One region of the Enterobacter sichuanensis genome, then DNA from elsewhere that is predicted to be linked to it. Evidence: predicted binding sites of a transcription regulator. Region 1 holds the regulator's gene; each other region holds the start of a gene.
What was found. Region 1 encodes CRP, which controls carbon source genes, mostly activating them, when cyclic AMP is high. Its sites were predicted from a motif close to ATGTGANNNNNNTCACAT; they were not measured.

Region 1 (4,682 bases):
AGCGCGTGCCGACGGTGGACACCTCCAACCCGTTCGCCGCCAAAAGTATCCCGTCGCTGGATGAGAGCTTTGTGGTGATCCATTTCCGCAATCTCGAAGGCATTGATTATCCGTGGCTGCTGGCGATGCTGCAGGGCTCGTTCATTTCTCACATGAATACATTAGTGGTGCCGGGCGGAAAAATGGGACTGGCAATGGAGCTCATCATGACGCCGCTGGTACAGCGACTGATGGAAGGGAAGCAGATCGCATAATCATATTCCCTCTCCCTGTGGGAGAGGGTTAGGGTGAGGGCATCAACACGCACGATGCCCAATCAATCACGCCTCAATCACTTCATACGAATGGGTGATTTTTACCGCCTTCTCCAGCATTAACGCCACAGAGCAGTACTTCTCCGCCGACAGGTCCACCGCGCGTGATACCGCCGTGTCTTTCAACGCTTTGCCGGTCACAACAAAGTGCAGATTAATATGGGTGAACAGGCGTGGCGCCTCTTCACGACGTTCTGAGGTCAGTTTAACCTCGCAATCTGTCACGTCATGACGGCCTTTCTGCAGAATCGACACCACGTCAATGGCGCTGCATCCCCCTGCCGCCATCAGCACCATCTCCATTGGGCTTGGCGCTTTATCGCCGGAGTTGCCATCCATCAAAATCTGGTGTCCGGAAGCGGACTCGCCCAGGAACGTTAAACCTTCAACCCATTTCACGCGCGCTTGCATATTCTTAAACTCCAACGTTGCATTTTTGGTGACAGATTACGCGTGCGTTACATTTCTCGCAATGGAAGGCGACCTGCATCATGCTGAAGCGAGACACCAGGAGACACGCGGCGAAAGCTATGCTAAAACACTCAGGATGCTACAGTAATACATTGACGTTACACGTGTATGCAGAGGACATCAAACTTTACTGGCTGCGAAACGTTACGGTAGCCGACTTCCCAGGGTATGGGTAAGAATTCGATTGCAACCCCAGAGTCCGGATGCATCTGATGACTCTGGTGACAGCTTATAACAGAGGATAACAGCGCATGGTGCTTGGCAAACCGCAAACAGACCCGACTCTCGAATGGTTCTTGTCTCATTGCCACATTCATAAGTACCCATCGAAGAGCACGCTGATTCACCAGGGTGAAAAAGCGGAAACGTTGTATTACATCGTTAAAGGCTCGGTGGCAGTGCTGATCAAAGATGAAGAAGGGAAAGAGATGATCCTTTCTTATCTGAACCAGGGCGATTTCATCGGTGAACTGGGCCTGTTTGAAGAGGGCCAGGAACGTAGCGCCTGGGTTCGTGCAAAGACAGCATGTGAAGTGGCTGAAATTTCTTACAAGAAATTCCGTCAGCTGATTCAGGTTAACCCTGACATCCTGATGCGTCTTTCTTCCCAGATGGCGCGCCGTCTGCAGGTCACCTCTGAGAAAGTGGGCAACCTCGCCTTCCTGGACGTGACGGGCCGTATTGCACAGACGCTGCTGAACCTGGCGAAACAGCCAGACGCCATGACCCACCCGGACGGCATGCAAATTAAAATTACCCGTCAGGAAATTGGTCAGATCGTCGGTTGCTCCCGTGAAACCGTAGGTCGTATCCTGAAAATGCTGGAAGATCAAAACCTGATCTCCGCCCACGGTAAAACCATCGTGGTTTACGGAACGCGTTAATTCCGCTCAAACGGCGTGTCACCGCAAGGTGTCACGCCGTTTTTGTCTCTACTCCCCATGTGGCGCAGGCTGATCTATCACCCGGAAGTTAACTACGCACTGCGACAAACGCTGGTGTTGTGTCTTCCTGTGGCCGTAGGCCTGCTCCTCGGACATCTTCAGCAAGGTCTGCTCTTTTCTCTGGTGCCCGCCTGCTGCAACATTGCCGGTCTGGACACGCCGCATAAGCGCTTTTTCAAACGACTCATCATTGGCGGTTCACTGTTTGCCGGCTGTAGTCTCGCCGTGCAGCTTCTGCTGGCGCGCGATATTCCGCTGCCGCTGATCCTGACCGTGCTGGCGATGACCCTGGGTGTCACCGCCGAAATCAGCTCGCTGCACGCCCGTCTACTTCCCGCCTCGCTGATTGCGGCCATTTTCACGCTGAGCCTCGCCGGAAATATGCCGGTGTGGGAGCCGCTGCTGATCTACGCGCTGGGGACATTATGGTACGGGCTGTTTAACTGGTTCTGGTTCTGGCTGTGGCGCGAACAACCGCTGCGTGAATCCCTGAGCCTGCTCTATGTGCAGCTGGCGGAGTATTGTGAAGCCAAATACACCCTGCTCACCCAGCATACCGATCCGGAAAGATCGCTGCCCCCGCTGCTGACCCGTCAGCAAAAGATGGTGGATCTGATAAGCCAGTGCTACCAGCAACTGCATATGCTCGCCGCCAACCAGAATCACGAATATAAACGGCTGCTGCGCACTTTCCAGGTGGGGCTGGATCTGCAGGAACATATCTCCGTAAGTCTTCACCACCCGCAAGAGGTGCAAAAACTGGTAGAGCGCAGCCACGCTGAAGCGGTGATCCGCTGGAACGCACAGACCGTCTCCGCGCGCCTGCGGATCCTGGCCGACGATATTCTCTATCACCGCTACCCCACGCGCTTTAACATGGACAAACAGCTCGGCGCGCTGGAGAAAATCGCCCGTCAGCATCCGGATAACCCGGTCGGTCAGTTTGCCGCCTGGCACTTCAGCCGCATCGCCCGCGTGCTGCGTACCCAGCGCCCGCTTTATTCCCGCGATCTGATGGCGGACAAACAAAAACGGCTTCCGCTGTTGCCCGCGCTCAGAAGTTATCTGTCGCTTAAATCGTCCGCCCTGCGCAATGCCGCACGGATTAGCGTCATGCTCAGTGTCGCCAGCCTGATGGGCATGGCGCTGCATCTGCCGAAACCCTACTGGATCTTAATGACCGTGCTGTTTGTCACCCAGAATGGCTACGGCGCCACGCGGGTGCGGATTCTGCACCGGGCCGGCGGAACGATGGCGGGGCTGATTATTGCGGGCGTGACGCTGCACTTCCACGTGCCGGAAGGCTATACCCTGGCAGGAATGTTGGTGATTACGCTGGTGAGCTACCTGATTATTCGTAAAAACTACGGCTGGGCGATGGTGGGTTTTACGGTGACGGCGGTGTATACCCTGCAGTTGCTCACGCTCAATGGCGAACAGTTTATTGTCGCCAGGCTGATTGATACCCTCATCGGCTGTCTGATTGCCTTTGGTGGTATGGTCTGGCTGTGGCCGCAGTGGCAGAGCGGGCTGCTCAGGCAGAACGCCCACGACGCGCTGGAGGCTGACCAGGAGGCTATCCGCCTGATTCTGAGCGATGATCCTCAGCCCTCCCCGCTGGCTTATCAGCGGATGAAGGTCAACCAGGCGCACAACGCCCTGTTCAACTCGCTCAACCAGGCGATGCAGGAGCCCGGCTTTAACTCGCACTATCTTGCGGACATGAAGCTCTGGGTGACGCACAGCCAGTTTATCGTCGAACATATCAACGCCATGACCACGCTCGCGCGTGAACATACCATGCTGACGCCAGACCTGGCGCAACGTTACCTGCAGTCGTGTGAGATTGCTCTGCAGCGCTGTCAGCAGCGTCTGGAGTATGACGCGCCGGGTGAGTCGGGGGATTCAAATATTCTGGAAGCGCCGGAAACGCTCACCCACGGGCCAATGAGTACCCTTGAGCAGCATTTACAGCGCATTCTGGGACATCTGAACACCCTGCACACCATTTCATCGGTGGCATGGCGTCAGCGTCCGCATCACGGGATTTGGTTAACCCGTCGCCTGAAGCGGACGGCGTATTAACCTTTTACGATCTTCGCGACTGCCGCGGCAAAGCGGGTTAAACCGTCTTCAATGTCTTTCTCTTCCACCACCAGCGACGGCGCAAAACGCATCACGTCCGGCCCGGCATTGAGCACCATCACCCCTTCGTGGGCGGCGGCGTGCAGGAAATCGCGTGCGCGGCCTTTGTACTGCGGTTTCAGCTCGGCACCGATCAGCAGCCCCATCCCGCGGATCTCGCTGAACACGTCGTACTGGTCATCAATCTTTTGCAGATGTTTTACGAACAGTTCGCGCTTCGCGCCCACGCCATTGAGAACCTCAGGCGTGTTGATAATATCAAACGCCGCGCCCGCCACAGCGCTCGCCAGCGGATTACCGCCGTAAGTGGAGCCGTGCGACCCCACATGGAACGCGGAGGCAATCTCCTGGGTGGTCAGGACCGCACTCACCGGGAAACCGCCGCCGAGCGCTTTGGCGCTGGTCAGAATATCCGGCGTCACGCCGTAGTGCATATAGGCAAACAGGGAGCCGGTACGCCCCATCCCGCACTGCACTTCATCAAATACCAGCAGCGCCTGGTGCTCGTCGCAAAGCGCGCGCAGCCCTTTCAGGAATTCCGGCGTGGCGGCCGTCACGCCACCTTCGCCCTGAATCGGCTCCACCACCACCGCGCAGGTGTGATCGTCAATCACCGCTTTTACCGCATGCAGATCGTTAAACGGCACGTGGACAATGTCAGCCGGTTTCGGACCAAAACCGTCGGAATACTTCGGCTGACCACCAACGGAGACGGTAAAGAAGGAGCGCCCATGGAAGGCGTTGTGGAAAGCGATGATTTTGGTTTTGTATGGGCTGTGGCGCGTGGTGGCATAGTAGCGCGCCAGCT
Region 2 (4,682 bases), 900 kb from region 1:
ACCACGCTGGTGACGCCGGTGGCAATCCCGACGCTGTCCGGTTCGTCGTGGTAAATCGGGGAGTTCGGGTAGCAGTGAACGTGCGAGTCGATCCAGCCTGCGCTGACGAACACGTCACCGTTCAGCTCAACCGTCTTATGTGCGGGAGCATCAATCTCGCCCAGCGCCGCGATCGAACCGTCCTGAATGGCGATATCGGTCAGGGTATCGTCGGCAAGGCGCGCGCGGCGCAGGAGTAAATCAAACATGGGGTTCTCCTGATAAGGCGGGCGCCAGCGCGCCCGCAGGTATTAAAGGGCGACCGGGAACAGCCAGCCTAAAATCATTGCTCCCAGAATGGCGCCACCGGTAATTGGCTTCTGCCAGATGTAGAACAGCAGCGCGCCCAGCAGGGAGCCCACGCCAATCGGGATGGAGGCGGTCATGGCGCTGAGGATAATCAACGGCCCCAGGAAGCGGCCAGAAGCGTTACCTGCGCCCATCATGACGTCTGCGCCGTAAGTGGAGTTGCTCTGGTTGATGGTGAACTTACGCGCCAGGATAATGACGTAGCCAATCGCCAGACCAATCACCAGGCCGGTGATCAGCGCGGCAATAAAGTTGGTCACCGGGAACATGATGCCCGCCCCCAGCAGCAGTGCCGGAACCCCCAGCCCCACGCCGGTCTGGATGGCGCCGCCGATGTCGAGAATACCGACCAGCGATCCTTCGATAATACGGGCGAACAGGAAGCTGGCGCCAAACGCCGCCACCGCGCCGTAGACGCCGGTATCAATCCCCGCTTTCAGCATCGCCACGAAGGCCACTTCGTTAAACGCGCCGATGCCATAGAGGTAATACATGTGCGTCCCGGCGAACACGCCGGAGGAGAGCAGGCCAACGAAGATCGGGAACGACCAGTCGGCATACCAAAAACCTTTATTCTGTTCCATTGCAGGCTCCTGTTATTTACCGCTGAGCGAGTTGTGGATCATGTCGAGCCAGTTCGGCACGGTCAGATGGAAGGATTCGATCATCTTCATGTCGAAGCCGCGGAAGAAGCCGCTCAGCACGAAGAGCAGGACGATAGCCGCCATCATCACTTTGGTGACGTGGTTCCAGCCGCTCTCTTCCACGCCTTTACCGATCAGGATCCCCAGTACCAGGCCCGGTACGGCGTTGCCCATAATCAGCTGCGCTGCGCCGCCGAAGATGGTGGCCCAGAAGCCCGATTTTTTACCCGCATCGATGGCCGCCAGCCAGAAAATCACCGGCATCACGGTGTTGACCAGCAGGTTCGCCGCCGGCACCAGCACCTTCACGGCGGTGACCTGCAGTGCGGCAGGGACCGAGGAGGCGGTCAGGTTCAGGAAGGTCACGACGACCATGCCGATCACGCCGCAGGCAATCGCCATTTTGCGCGGGTCGTGCAGCGTTTCGCCGACGTTACGGTTTTTGATCATCAGTGCAGCCGCACCCCAGTTCGGGATGATGCGGTGGTCAACGTCCTGTGTGAAAGCCCCTGCGGCCACGGAAGAGGCCCAGGCGTTAAAGAAGAAACCTAACCCAAAGGAGAAGTGAGACGCCGGATCCCCTTCGCAGGAGTTCAGCTCCCCTAACGTACGAAACGCGCCCATCCCCTGTGTGGTAGGCGCATGAAACATGCGTGCAGCCCCGGCCCCGACACCGACGCCTACCAGGCCGCCGATGATGAGCGATTTTATTAATATAATTAAGAACATCAGTCTGCCCTTTTATGAATAATCAGCGTTGCGTGACGAAATCCACCTGGTCAAGATTGATGGCGGTCACGTTGACGGTCACATCCAGCTCCACGCTGTAGGTGCGTCTTTCCCGGCGCAGAAAGAAGAACAGAAAGGCTTCTTTTCGCACCGCTTCTTGCGCCTGAACGACCTGCACATCCTGTGGCTCAATACGCAGTAAGATATGCGGTGAGGCTTTCATCACCGCGGCCTGAACGTGGTTGAGCGCGTCGGCAAAGGCGCGCGCTTTGGCGTCGCCTTTCCCCTTCACTCTCACCGTGGTTGTGAACTGTTCTTTCATGCTTATGCGCCGTATTTTTTCTGCCACGCCTGCACCAGACGCTCGCCCAGCTCTTCTTTATCCATAAAGCCAAAGCCCAGCACGTTGCAGCCTTCGTTGATGGCAGTCACACCTTCATCCACGGAACGCATACCGTATTTGGCTTTGTAGCCATATTTGGTCTGGGCGGTGATGGCGCCCGCGCCGCCGCTACCGCAGAAGGAGATACCGAAGGTGGCGTTTTCCGCTTTCATCACGTCGCCCAGCTTCATATCCGCGGCCATGCCCGGCACAACCACCGCGCGTCCACCCGCTTTTTCCACACCAGCGGCCACTTTCTGACCTTTACCCAGGCGATCGCCAATCACGACTGTAATCTGTTCCATGTGTTGCTCCTTAAAGGTTGTCTTTCGCGACTTCAAAGTGAACGGAGAGCAGCCAGGCCTCTTCATCAGGAAGGTTGCCAAACTGCGCCACCACTTCACGTGCCAGCCGCATTGAATCCGGTGAAATTTCGTCGAACAGCTCCGCTTCAACCTCCGGCAGCGGCTCGCCGGTCACGGACCGGTGCGCCATCGCACGAACGTGGGAGGTGAGCATCTGCTCCTGTACCGCATTGGGGATGATGTTGTGCCGGGCCAGCAGGGCATAAACCTGCTGCAGCATCGTGTTCGCAAGCTGCTCTGTTTGCACTGCCTGTTCCCCAACGTCGTTCATTACCGCTCCGTTACTCACTGGTCTTACCCCGTTAATGGCTCTGTAAGTAAACTAACGGCGGGGGGAAAGGGTTTGTAGCGAGTTGTTTTCCACTTCGAAGTGGAAAGGCGGGCCGCAGCAGTGATCTGTGCCACATAAATGCGCTGAATCTGGATAAACCGCTGTATTTACGTGATGAATATCACGCTATTACGCGGCAAGGAACAGGTCAGCGAAGTGGAAAAGATTACGAGTCGGCTCGTAGAAATGTGATGTAGATAAGGTTTTCTTATGGGGATTCGCTAGAGTGGCGACGGGTGCTTGAGACTGACCGTCTCAGGCAAGGGACGGAAAGTGGAAAGCCCCGCCTGATAAAAAATCAGGGCGGGGGCTCGAAACAACACGTCACGACCGTGGAGTTCGCTACCTCGCCCGCTTTAAAGCAAGGAGGCATCCATGAAACGCCAATCCCCAATTATCCGGGTTTTGATGATTGTTGCTTTGACAATAATCATCTTAACGCTGGTGACGAGGAAAACACTGTGCGAGATCCGTTTTCGAAACGGCTCGCTTGAAGTGATAGCGCGGATGGATTGTCGCTCCGGCAAGTAGGGAGCAAATTTGTGGAGGCGCGCAGTGCGCCTCCACATACAGGGAAAGGACGTACAGCTCAGGCACCCAATTAACGGTACTTTTTATGATACGTGTTGCGCGTCGTCACAAACTGCTCGGCCGCCGCCTGGGCTTCTTTCACTTTGCCTTCGTTGGCGAGTTTCAGCGCACCGTCGATTTGCCCTACCAGCACGTCAAAGCCGTGACGGTAGTCTTTCATCTCGGCACTGTCTGCCGCTTTGTTTTCAAGCTTAGGCGGTGTTGCTTTCTGGGCATCCAGCGCCGCTTCACGCATTTTGGTCAGCGCGTCTTTCATTTCCGCCGCATTGTCCGCTTTCTGCACCACCTTCAGGTTTTGCCCGAGGATGCCCATGTCGTCTTCAAGATCGGCAGCAAACGCAGAAGAGCCAAGAACCAGCGTTGAAGCCGCGACGATCGCTAACAGATGTTTACGCATTGCTCACTTCCTTTTTATTATTAACAAAACGCTATCTTTATTGACCCGCAATTTTCATTTCGGGCAGAAGAACTGAACCACACTGTATATTGCTACGTGTTTCAATATCGTTACCGACCGTAACGATGTTGCGCCACATGTCCTTCAGGTTGCCGGCAATGGTAATTTCGCTCACCGGATACTGGATTTCTCCATTTTCAACCCAGAAGCCCGCCGCACCACGAGAGTAATCCCCGGTGATGCCGCTCACGCCCTGGCCCATCAGCTCTGTGACGACCAGCCCGGTGCCCATCTCTTTCAGCATCTGCTCGAAGCTCAGGCCCTGTCCGGCGATGCGCCAGTTATGGATACCGCCTGCGTGCCCGGTGCTTTTCAGCCCCAGCTTGCGCGCGGAGTAGTTGGTCAGCAGCCACTGGGTCAGCACGCCGTCTTTGACGATATCACGACGTTCGGTACGCACCCCTTCGCTGTCGAACGGTGTGGAGGCGAGTCCTTTCAGCAGGTGCGGATGCTCTTCGATGGTCAGCCAGTCCGGCAGGATCTGCTTGCCCAGCGAGTCGAGCAGGAAGGTCGATTTACGGTACACGGAGCCGCCCGCGATAGCGCCCACCAGATGACCAAACAGTCCGGTCGCCACTTCATTGGCAAAAATGACCGGGGCCTTCATGGTGGAGAGTTTACGCGGTGACAGGCGCGACAGCGTGCGTTCGGCGCACTCTTTACCGACCCACTCCGGAGATTGTAAATCCCCCAGCGCGCGGCCAATGGTGTAGGCGTAGTCGCGCTCCATGTCGCCGTTCTCTTCGGCGATCACGCAGCTGGAGAGCGAATGACGGGTGGAGCAGTAGCCCTGCAGCATGCCGTGGCTGTTGCCGAACACTTTGATGCCGTAATG
Region 3 (4,682 bases), 740 kb from region 1:
CGACAATGAGTTTGTCGCGAGGGATTATGAGGTTGATATTCTTGAGATTGTGGGTGCGGGCGCCCCGAACTTCGATCTTATCCATTCACCTTTCCCGGTTGGAACACGGATTGCCTGGTTTGTTTGAAGGACAAACGGCTGTCAGAAACGGCTAATTATGACACAATTTGACCTGTTTGAATATACAGTATTGGAATGCATTTTCTGACTGACTGTGTAACAATGTTATGTTCGCACGAGAACTCTGGAATCCATCTCGCAGCTATCAAAATGCAGCATGGAAATGGTACACTCGCGCGTTTACACTATTAAGAAACGTATTCAGGAGACACGAACATGGCCAGCAGAGGCGTAAACAAGGTGATTCTCGTCGGTAATCTGGGCCAGGACCCGGAAGTACGCTACATGCCGAGTGGTGGCGCAGTTGCCAACATTACGCTGGCTACTTCCGAATCCTGGCGTGATAAAGCGACCGGTGAGATGAAAGAGCAGACCGAATGGCACCGCGTTGTGCTGTTTGGCAAACTGGCAGAAGTGGCCGGTGAGTATCTGCGTAAAGGTTCTCAGGTGTATATCGAAGGCCAGCTGCGTACCCGCAAATGGACCGATCAGTCCGGTGCTGAGAAGTACACCACTGAAGTGGTGGTTAACGTCGGTGGCACCATGCAGATGCTGGGTGGCCGTCAGGGCGGTGGCGCACCAGCAGGTGGTGGCCAGCAGCAGGGCGGTTGGGGTCAGCCTCAGCAGCCACAGGGCGGCAACCAGTTCAGCGGCGGCGCACAGTCTCGTCCGCAGCAGCAGTCTGCGCCGGCGCCGTCTAACGAACCGCCAATGGATTTCGACGACGACATTCCGTTCTGATTTCCAGCCTCTAACAAAAGCCCTGCTGTCGCAGGGCTTCTTATATTACCCGGTGGTTGATAATTACATGCATAACGGTGTAAATGTTGTCTGAATAATATCGTCCGCGAGGTGCTATGCCACAACAACTCTTTGATCCTGCTGACGTCCAGAAAACATTCTCAATGCTGACTGTGGACAGCCATAATACGACGTTGCTGAATGAGATTTCCCTTCGAGCATCAGTCGATGATGAGCTGAGTTTTGGCCCATTCCCTCCAGGCTATCATTTTGTCAGGGCTGAAAATCGTATTGCGGGTATTCCTAACGAGCATTTTGAACTGGCCTTAGTTAATGAAATCACCAAAGAGATTGTTTACTACAATCGCGTGATTTATCAGAAAGATGCCTTCTTAAACTACATGCCGGTAACGCAAATCCTGATATGGCGGTCGCCCAAACCGTCGCATCGTGGCGTGTTACGCGATCTGCCTGGCAAAGTGTTTTCCCAATACTTACTGGAAAAATACAACGTCATTATCACAGATCGTCACCAGACGCGTGACGGTATGAGCTTCTGGCAATCTCGGCTGTAACACCACCAGAACCGCCTGGCGATTATCAGTAAATTCCCGCTGCTTGTTATGGGCTGAAGCCCTGAAAATAAAAAAGCCTCGTAAAAGAGGCTCTTAACATCTTGTTATAAAACGACCATCAGGTAATCACCATCGGCCAGTCTGGTGGCGTGTGGCTCATCGCTTCAACCATCACCACTTTGATATTTTCCCAGACGGCGGCCATATCCAGCAGAGTAATGCCAAGCAGACCCGTTGCAAACCAGCAGGCCGCACCCAGCCCTAGCAGCGTGCTGATGACAGCAAGGCCCGTGTAGTCAGATTTACGAAATTGAATGTTCAGCGTGCTGGCTAAAAACATCAGTACCGCACTCAACAAAGGCCAGCGCAAGAGAACCATGCTGGTAGTAATGGTTGCCATAAAACCCATCCTCTACAAAACAGACGAACTGAATGAAACAGATTTTTTCGTTACATAAGATGTGTGAACTATATCACGTTTGCTGTTTTATTCGCCAGTCCCGGGCTGATGAAAAAGAGGGATCCCTCGCTGCCTGTAAACCGTATTCGCCTGAGAGAAAATATATCTTTGCAGGCTAAGCTCTCATTCCCCACACTCTTTATAATGAATTCATTGAGATAGCAAAATCGATGCAAAAGAGGGCGCGTTGTATAACGTTTACAGCCATATCCCTTTGGCTTATGCTTGAGTGGACAATTAATTTTACTCGCAGCTAACCTTTCAGGTTTTTGAATTTTATTGTTTTTTATTTATTTGTACGTATTTAATTACACACAACGTTGTTTTAATTCGCTACGCTGAGTTCCAGCTTGTGGCGTTGGTATGACGACATTTCGAATCTGAAGAAAGTTGCGTCCGGTTTATCGCCTGATAATCAGCGAAAAAAATGAAAGAAAACCGACGTGAGATTATTAATGACAGCATGCAGGCGCTGCATGCGCTGGCAAAGCTGATGCCCCAGCTTCATGCCCAATGTTCACTGGCCGACATGCTGGAGACCATCAGCCGCGCCCTGGGCGCAAGCCTTGCCTGGGTCAGCGTAAATGGTGATGACGGCCTGCAGCGTGTGGTCAGCGCCGGGGAGATGACCTGCCATCCCTTCGAGGTCGCCGATTTCCTCGCGGGCACTCTGCTGGAGCGGCATCATCGTTCGTGGCGGGTGGTTTACTGGAAAGAGAATATTGGCCGCGCGTTATTTCCTCCTCAGCATCCCGGCTATGCGCAGCTGCAAAGCGGGGTACTGTGCAAACTTTCGACCCATAACTGGCACTGCAGCGGTTATTTCTTTTTAGGGTTTGATGAACGACTCTATTCTCTGCCGGTTCTAAAAAATATCGTCGTGGTGCTGGTCGAAAAATTAAAAGACTATTTCGCGGAAATTATTGCCCGGGAGAAAACCGCCCAGGAAATGCAGCGCGTAGTGACGCAATATAAGACCCTGTTTGAACGGGCCCCGGTGTTAATGAACTCTTTCGACAAATTTAACCGCTGCGTGCTATGGAATGCCGAATGTGAAAAAGTGTTCGGCTGGACGATGGCGGAGATCGCTGAATATGCCGATCCGCTTGCGCTGTTTTATCCCGACCCTGAAGAGCGGCGGCGGGTCAGGGAGTCGGTCAATGTCTCACCGCTTAAAGATATGTATGAATGGCATCCGCTGCGCAAAGACGGCACCCGGCTGACGGTACTGTGGTCCAACATTCTGTTGCCGGACAACTCTATCCTCAATATTGGGCTGGACATTACCGAGCGGAAAAAAGCTGAGCAGGAGCTGGAGGTAAAAGCCACCACCGACGATCTTACCGGCTGCTTTAACCGTTCGGCGATTTTGCAGCAGCTGGAGCTTGCGCTGGCGGCCAATACCCGGCAGGAGGTTAACAGCCACTTTTGTGTCCTGATGTTTGACCTGGATTTTTTCAAGCAGATCAACGATGAGTGGGGTCACCCGGTGGGCGATGCGGCGCTCCTTCACTTTTGTAACGCGATCCGTGAGTTAGCGCCCTCAGAGTCAGCGTTAGGGCGCGTGGGAGGAGAAGAGTTTTTGCTTTTGCTGGCGCACGCTGACGGTAATGGCGCTGCGCAGTTGTCCGCCAGGCTGCGCACCTTTCTGCAAACACACCCGCTGGTGGTGGGTGAGAGAAAGCTGTCGCTGTCGTTTAGTGCCGGGGTTGTCGAAGTCTGTGGGGGACAGCGGGATACTTCAGCCTTACTGAGGCGTGCCGATAAAGCATTATACGAGGCCAAGCATTCGGGGCGAGGAAAAACGGTGGTGGCTGATTATTTATAAATCAATGCACAAAATACGCCCAAACAAATAGCATAAAATGTCATGATGGGGTTGTGCTTTTTTCGTGCTGTCACAAGTTTGGCTTAATCAACGATCGTCTGTTGTGTTATCTTCCCACCGCGCTTACGGGCTGGATAATTATTTTCCTTAATTGAAACGGAACGAATACTTACAGTTTCACTTACGGGAAAATATTATCGTCATAACGAAATTTAAGATTTTTAATACTAAAAGTCAGTTGCTAACTTCGCATGATTCATGCAACGTAATCACCTGTTTAACAAAGCATCCGGCCTTCATTACTACAGGCGTACAACATGCAGGGATATAGGGCGGGAAATGAATCGTAGCGCACGGCGCAAGATGCTCAGGGTGGTAGGGATCATCATGGTAGTTATGCTGCCGGTGATGCTTGCGCTATGGTTTGCCCAGCTAAGAGCCGTATCAGAAACAAGCGCCCAGCTACGCACCTTTGCTGAACTGGCTTTAGACAAAACCGAGCTGGTTATTCAGCAGGTTGATCTGGCCCGGATTGAGGCTACAAAATATCAGGGTGAGCGTTGTACGCCGGAACACCGTCAATATATGTTGAACGTGGTTCGTGGCCGCCTGTTTGTTGCCGATTTAATTTATGCGGAAGGTCAGAATTTTCTTTGTTCGACCGTTTTTACACCGGATCATCCCTACGCCATTCCCGTTGCTAATTACACCCGGAAACCTGACGTCGCTATCTATTATTATCGCGATACCCCATTTTATACTGGCTATAAAATGACATATATGCAGCGCGGAAATTATGTGGTGGTGGTTAATCCACTTTCATACAGCGAAGTCATGTCCGAAGATCATTCCCTTTCATGGGGAGTATACGACACGGTTACCAATGCGTTCTTTTCCGTTAGCCAGAAAGCCAACGTGTCGTTATTAAATTCGATGATTCGGGATAAGGAATCGGTAT
Region 4 (4,682 bases), 2.1 Mb from region 1:
ACGGCGCGCACGGATGGCGAAACCAGCTGGGTGTTTGTGCAGAACTACACGGCACAGCAGCAATACATCACGCTGCCGCAAGGGTATACCGACTGCATGACAGACGCCGCCGCCGCGGGCGATACCGTGCTGCTGCCGTGGGACTGTCGGGTGCTCAGGCGTAAAGCGTAGTGCGGTTTTATTGCCGGGTGGCGCTGTGCTAACCCGGCCTTCCCAACCCGTAGGCCCGTGCAAGCGCAGCGCCGCCGGGCAAAAAGGCAAAGAGCCTGCTCCACGAGCAGGCATTTTTTTATCTGCATAGAATGAGGCGTATTATGGACAGTCAAATTACCCAGCGTTTAATTCCCGCGTTTGGCGGTGACGATAATATCGAACACGTTGAAGCCTGCATTACCCGCCTGCGCGTGACGGTTAAAGATTTAAATAGGGTTGACTCTGAGGCGTTACAGAATGAAGGGGCGCTGGGCGTAATTATTATCGGTCAGCAGGTGCACGCCATATTTGGCAGGCAGTCTGATGCCTTACGTCAGTTATTAGATGAACATTTTAATCAGTAAATATAAAAAAGGGATAGCCAAAATAATGGCTATCCCTGAGCAGAGATATACGCTGCAATTAGCTGGAGATACAATAACGATTAACGCATTTTAAAAATGAAGGTTTACCACCAGGCTTCGACCTGCACCCCAAAGTTCCAGGTATTATTCGCGGTGCCGTCCTCGAAGGATTTCCCTTTTTCGGAATCATTCAGGTAAGACGCAAATACGCGCAGTTCCGGACGCGACATAAAGTCAGGGCCATCGGCCAGGCCGAGGGCAAGGGTATATTTCTCACCGCTCTGCTTGTAGTCAGACCCGTCGGTGTAGGTGTCTTTCTGGTAGAAACCACCCACTTCGCCAATCAGGCGGACATACTCGGTAAACTGGTACTGCGCGCGGCCGACAAGGGAAATCAGGCGCGATTTATCGGTATATTGCGTAGTGTCGTCTGCCGAACCCCAGGTCAACACGTGGTTGAAGGAGAGCTTGTCGGTAATGGGAATTAAGCCGGTATTGATCACGCGGTAGCCGCTGGCATCGTTCACATCGTTCCACATGTCGTACCAGCCGCCCCCCTGGGACACCATGTTCTGCGCCAGGCCTTTGTTGGCGTACTGCAACACCAGCTTGTTGTATCCTCCCAGCATGTCCTGGCTGATCTCGCCGGTTACCATCACGCCGTTGTCGGCCTCGTACAGCCCGCCGTACTCTTTCTGCTTGTTGGTCGGGTTTGGCATGGCGTAGTCGATGCCGACTTCGGTCCAGGCGCCTGCCCACGGTTTCCAGCCCGCATAGCGTAGATCGATATAGTTGATGTTCACGTCGTTATCACCGTCAACGCGGTAGTCCACGTCGTTGGCATCGCCGCGGATCCACGCCACGGAGACCGCTCCAGGGCCGAGCGTATAGTTCTCGATACCTGCGCCGGATCCCGAGATATTCCAGTATTTGGTGTCGATGATGTGCAGGTCGTGGCGCTGGTAATAGCGCTTCCCACCCCAGATCACCGCGTTGGGATCGCCCGGAATCAGCCCCTTGATCTGCAGGTTCAACTGACGCAGGCCAAACTGGGCATCGTCGCCAAAGGTGGTTTCGTTATCGTTAGAGCCGTCAGACACCATGCTCACCATGCTGTCGAGATAAAAGCTTACGTCGTTCTTTTTATAAACCTCAGAGCCCAGTTCCAGCTCGCCGTAGGTATCGGCTTCGTTACCCAGACGGCCAATTTTATTCTTCTGCCACTCCTCCATCCCACCATCCCGTGAGACGCCCACGCCGGAGCGAAGATAGCCATGGAAATCAATCGGTACCGAAGACGCGGCAAACAGCGATGGAGACGCTAACGCGGCAGCCAGCGCAACGGATACAGAGCGGATCGTCGTGTTCATTGTTACCCTCTTATTGTTTTGTAATACGTTCACAAATCCGCTGTCATAAAATGCCTAAACCTTTTGTCTGGCAATTGCATGATCATAAATGTGTGATTAAGTGCAAATAAAATAGACAATTTTGTATCAGGTAATGAGATTTGTCGCAGGTTGTGTCATTGTGAGCGTCATACTTTTTGATGGTGTTGTGTCAGTGAAAAGAGGGCGGTAAGCGTTTTTTTTCAGCGCCCCTGTTACAATCAGCGCATAACAACATAAGGAACCGGACCATGAAGTCGAAAAGCGCAACGTTAGAGGACGTGGCACGCCATGCAGGCGTCTCCTATCAGACCGTGTCCAGGGTACTGAATAAATCTGCCAATGTATCCGACGCCACGCGTAGCAAGGTGGAGAAATCCATAGAGTTATTACGGTATGTGCCCAACCGCCTGGCTCAGCAGCTGGTCGGCAAACAGACCCAGACTGTCGGACTGGTGACGATTTCGCTCGCATTGCATGCCCCTTCTCAGGTGGCTGCGGCGGTAAAACGCTATGCGAATGTGGAAGGTTATCAGGTCCTGATTTCCATGATTGATGAGAACGTCAATCACAGTATTCAGGATTCTATCAACGAGCTGAAGTCCCAGCGGGTGAGCAAGGTGATCATTAACGTGCCGCTGGAGGCCGAAGAGGCGCAGAAAATCGCGACAGACAACGATGATATTGTCTGTCTGTTCCTGGATGTCGACCCGTACAGTTCCGTGTTTAACGTTTCGTTTAACCCGGCGGACGGCACCCGCGCCAGCGTTAAATACCTTTACGAACTGGGCCATCGCGACATCGCCCTGCTGGCCGGGCCAGAGTCCTCTGTATCGGCACAGTTGAGGCTAAAAAGCTGGATCGAAACCCTGAAAGGCTACGGTCTGGAGCCCGCCTCGGTGATCCGCGGCAACTGGGATGCGCAGAGCGGGTATGCCGGTGCGCTGCAGATGCTGCGTGAAACGCCGCAGTTTTCCGCCGTGCTGGTGGGCAACGACCAGATGGCGCTGGGCGTACTGAGCGCCTTCCACCAGCAGCAGATTTCCATTCCGGGCGAGAAGTCGGTGATTGGCTATGATGACACTTACGAAAGCTCATTCTTCTACCCGGCGCTGACCACGGTCTCACTGGATTTAGATCTGCAGGGTAAAGAGGCGGTGCGCCGCATTCTGGACAGCGGCGAAGATAATGCGTTGCGTATGTCCTCGATTTTACCTGCCCGTCTGGTGGTGCGACAGTCTACCGGGCCGAAAGGAGAGAAGGGGAAAAACCTCCAGGCGCTGGCCCAGCAGTTGCGTGAGATTGCGCATCAACTGGGTGATGTGTAGCACAGTGAGCACCGCAATCACGGGAAAGCGGTGCTCGCAAGATCACTCCAGCCCCAGGGTATATTGCGCGATTTTGAAGTAAATAATCAGCCCGGTACCGTCGATAAGCGTCGCGATAAACGGCGCGGAGACAACCGCCGGGTCAATGCCGCAGCGCTTGAGCACCATCGGGATCACGGACGAGACGATGGCGCTCCACAGCGTAATGCACACCAGCGTCAGGCTGACGATAAGCGTAATTTCCAGCCCAATTCCCATCATCCAGGCCCGGATGCACCCGGCAAGGCCCAGCGTGGCGGCAATCATCAGCGACGTACTCATCTCTTTACGCAGCACGCGTCCGACATCGCGCAGGTGCACCTCTCCCAGTGCCATGGCGCGCACCAGCGTGGAGGTGATCTGCGTTCCGCTGTTGCCACCTGTGCCAATCAGCAGCGGGATAAAGAACGCCAGCGCGATGGCGGACTCCAGCGCCTCTTCGAAATGCTGAATGACCGAGCTGGTGTAGGCTTCGGCGACAAACAGCAGCAGCAGCCAGACGGAGCGTTTTTTCCACAGATTAAAGGCGCTGGTTTCCAGATAGGGTTTCTCCAGCGGCAGCGTCGCCCCCTGAAGCTGGGCATCTTCGGTAACGTCATCTTCCAGCAGATGGGCGATTTCCCGTTCGGTCAGGCAGCCGACAAGCTTACCGTGGGTGACCACGGGCACGACATCCGCGTCGCCGTGGGCCAGCAGTCCGGCAACGTCGGCACGTTCATCCTCCGGTTTGACCTGTAAAAATTGCGAAATCATCAGCGATTTCACCGGCTGTACCGTATCGGAAGTCTGCAGCAACTGGCGCACGGCAATCATCCCCGCCAGGCGGCCATGGTCTTCAATAAAAATATGCGACGGGATATCATCGTCTTTTAATTTTTCGAAGAATTGCTCGCGCGCCAGCGCCACGCATAATGAAATATCGAGGACGATAAAATCGGTATTCATATACTGCGCGATGGCGCTGTCATTGAATGTCGGGTTCTGGTTGTGAATAGCGTAAGACATAATGAATTCCCTTTGAATAATAAAAATCTCTCAGGGGCGAGCAAGACAGGGCATGTCGAAGAGGAGATCCCCACGTCCTGGGTTCAGCACTGTACACCGTATCCCGCAAGGGAAGTTATACTGACAAAGCCTTGATTCGACAGTGCCTGTTTTACCCTGTGCCGGTTCTCTCGAACCCACCAGAGCGATAACGTGTATTTGTACAGGAGCCTCGCCATAACGAGATCGTTGTATACCCGTCATACTTCAAGTTGCAGGTGCGTTGGCTGCACTCACTCACCCCAGTCACGTACTTGTGTACGCTCCCGGGGATTCGTTCCCTTGCCGCCTTCCTGCAACTCGAATTATTTAGGGTATAAAACGAG

Region 2: C1N69_RS02390 (glycine dehydrogenase) is a predicted target of CRP. The motif match lies at 2,858-2,875, and genes of this name have one in related genera.
Region 3: C1N69_RS01575 (YjcB family protein) is a predicted target of CRP. The motif match lies at 1,898-1,915, and genes of this name have one in related genera.
Region 4: C1N69_RS08110 (maltoporin) is a predicted target of CRP. The motif match lies at 2,018-2,035, and genes of this name have one in related genera.

What each region holds. Positions count from the first base shown of each region.
Region 1 is NZ_CP027986.1:4,309,696-4,314,377, forward strand. It holds gene C1N69_RS20965 (phosphoribulokinase) at 1-254, shown strand, start outside; gene C1N69_RS20970 (OsmC family protein) at 321-725, opposite strand; gene crp (cAMP-activated global transcriptional regulator CRP) at 1,037-1,669, shown strand; gene C1N69_RS20980 (YccS/YhfK family putative transporter) at 1,727-3,814, shown strand; gene argD (bifunctional acetylornithine/succinyldiaminopimelate transaminase) at 3,811-4,682, opposite strand, start outside.
Region 2 is NZ_CP027986.1:499,142-503,823, reverse strand. It holds gene C1N69_RS02415 (amidohydrolase/deacetylase family metallohydrolase) at 1-248, opposite strand, end outside; gene C1N69_RS02410 (DUF4310 family protein) at 291-932, opposite strand; gene C1N69_RS02405 (DUF4311 domain-containing protein) at 945-1,721, opposite strand; gene C1N69_RS02400 (DUF4312 family protein) at 1,744-2,043, opposite strand; gene C1N69_RS02395 (SFCGS family glycine-rich protein) at 2,046-2,408, opposite strand; gene C1N69_RS02390 (glycine dehydrogenase) at 2,419-2,757, opposite strand; gene C1N69_RS02385 (Hok/Gef family protein) at 3,175-3,330, shown strand; gene cybC (cytochrome b562) at 3,401-3,787, opposite strand; gene pmbA (metalloprotease PmbA) at 3,825-4,682, opposite strand, start outside.
Region 3 is NZ_CP027986.1:334,698-339,379, forward strand. It holds gene uvrA (excinuclease ABC subunit UvrA) at 1-85, opposite strand, end outside; gene ssb1 (single-stranded DNA-binding protein SSB1) at 337-861, shown strand; gene C1N69_RS01570 (hypothetical protein) at 978-1,436, shown strand; gene C1N69_RS01575 (YjcB family protein) at 1,555-1,836, opposite strand; gene C1N69_RS01580 (GGDEF domain-containing protein) at 2,324-3,724, shown strand; gene C1N69_RS01585 (EAL domain-containing protein) at 4,064-4,682, shown strand, end outside.
Region 4 is NZ_CP027986.1:1,718,090-1,722,771, forward strand. It holds gene C1N69_RS08100 (beta-galactosidase) at 1-171, shown strand, start outside; gene C1N69_RS08105 (PTS sugar transporter subunit IIB) at 315-557, shown strand; gene C1N69_RS08110 (maltoporin) at 662-1,927, opposite strand; gene C1N69_RS08115 (LacI family DNA-binding transcriptional regulator) at 2,197-3,273, shown strand; gene C1N69_RS08120 (magnesium transporter) at 3,316-4,317, opposite strand; M-box (ykoK) riboswitch at 4,379-4,548, opposite strand.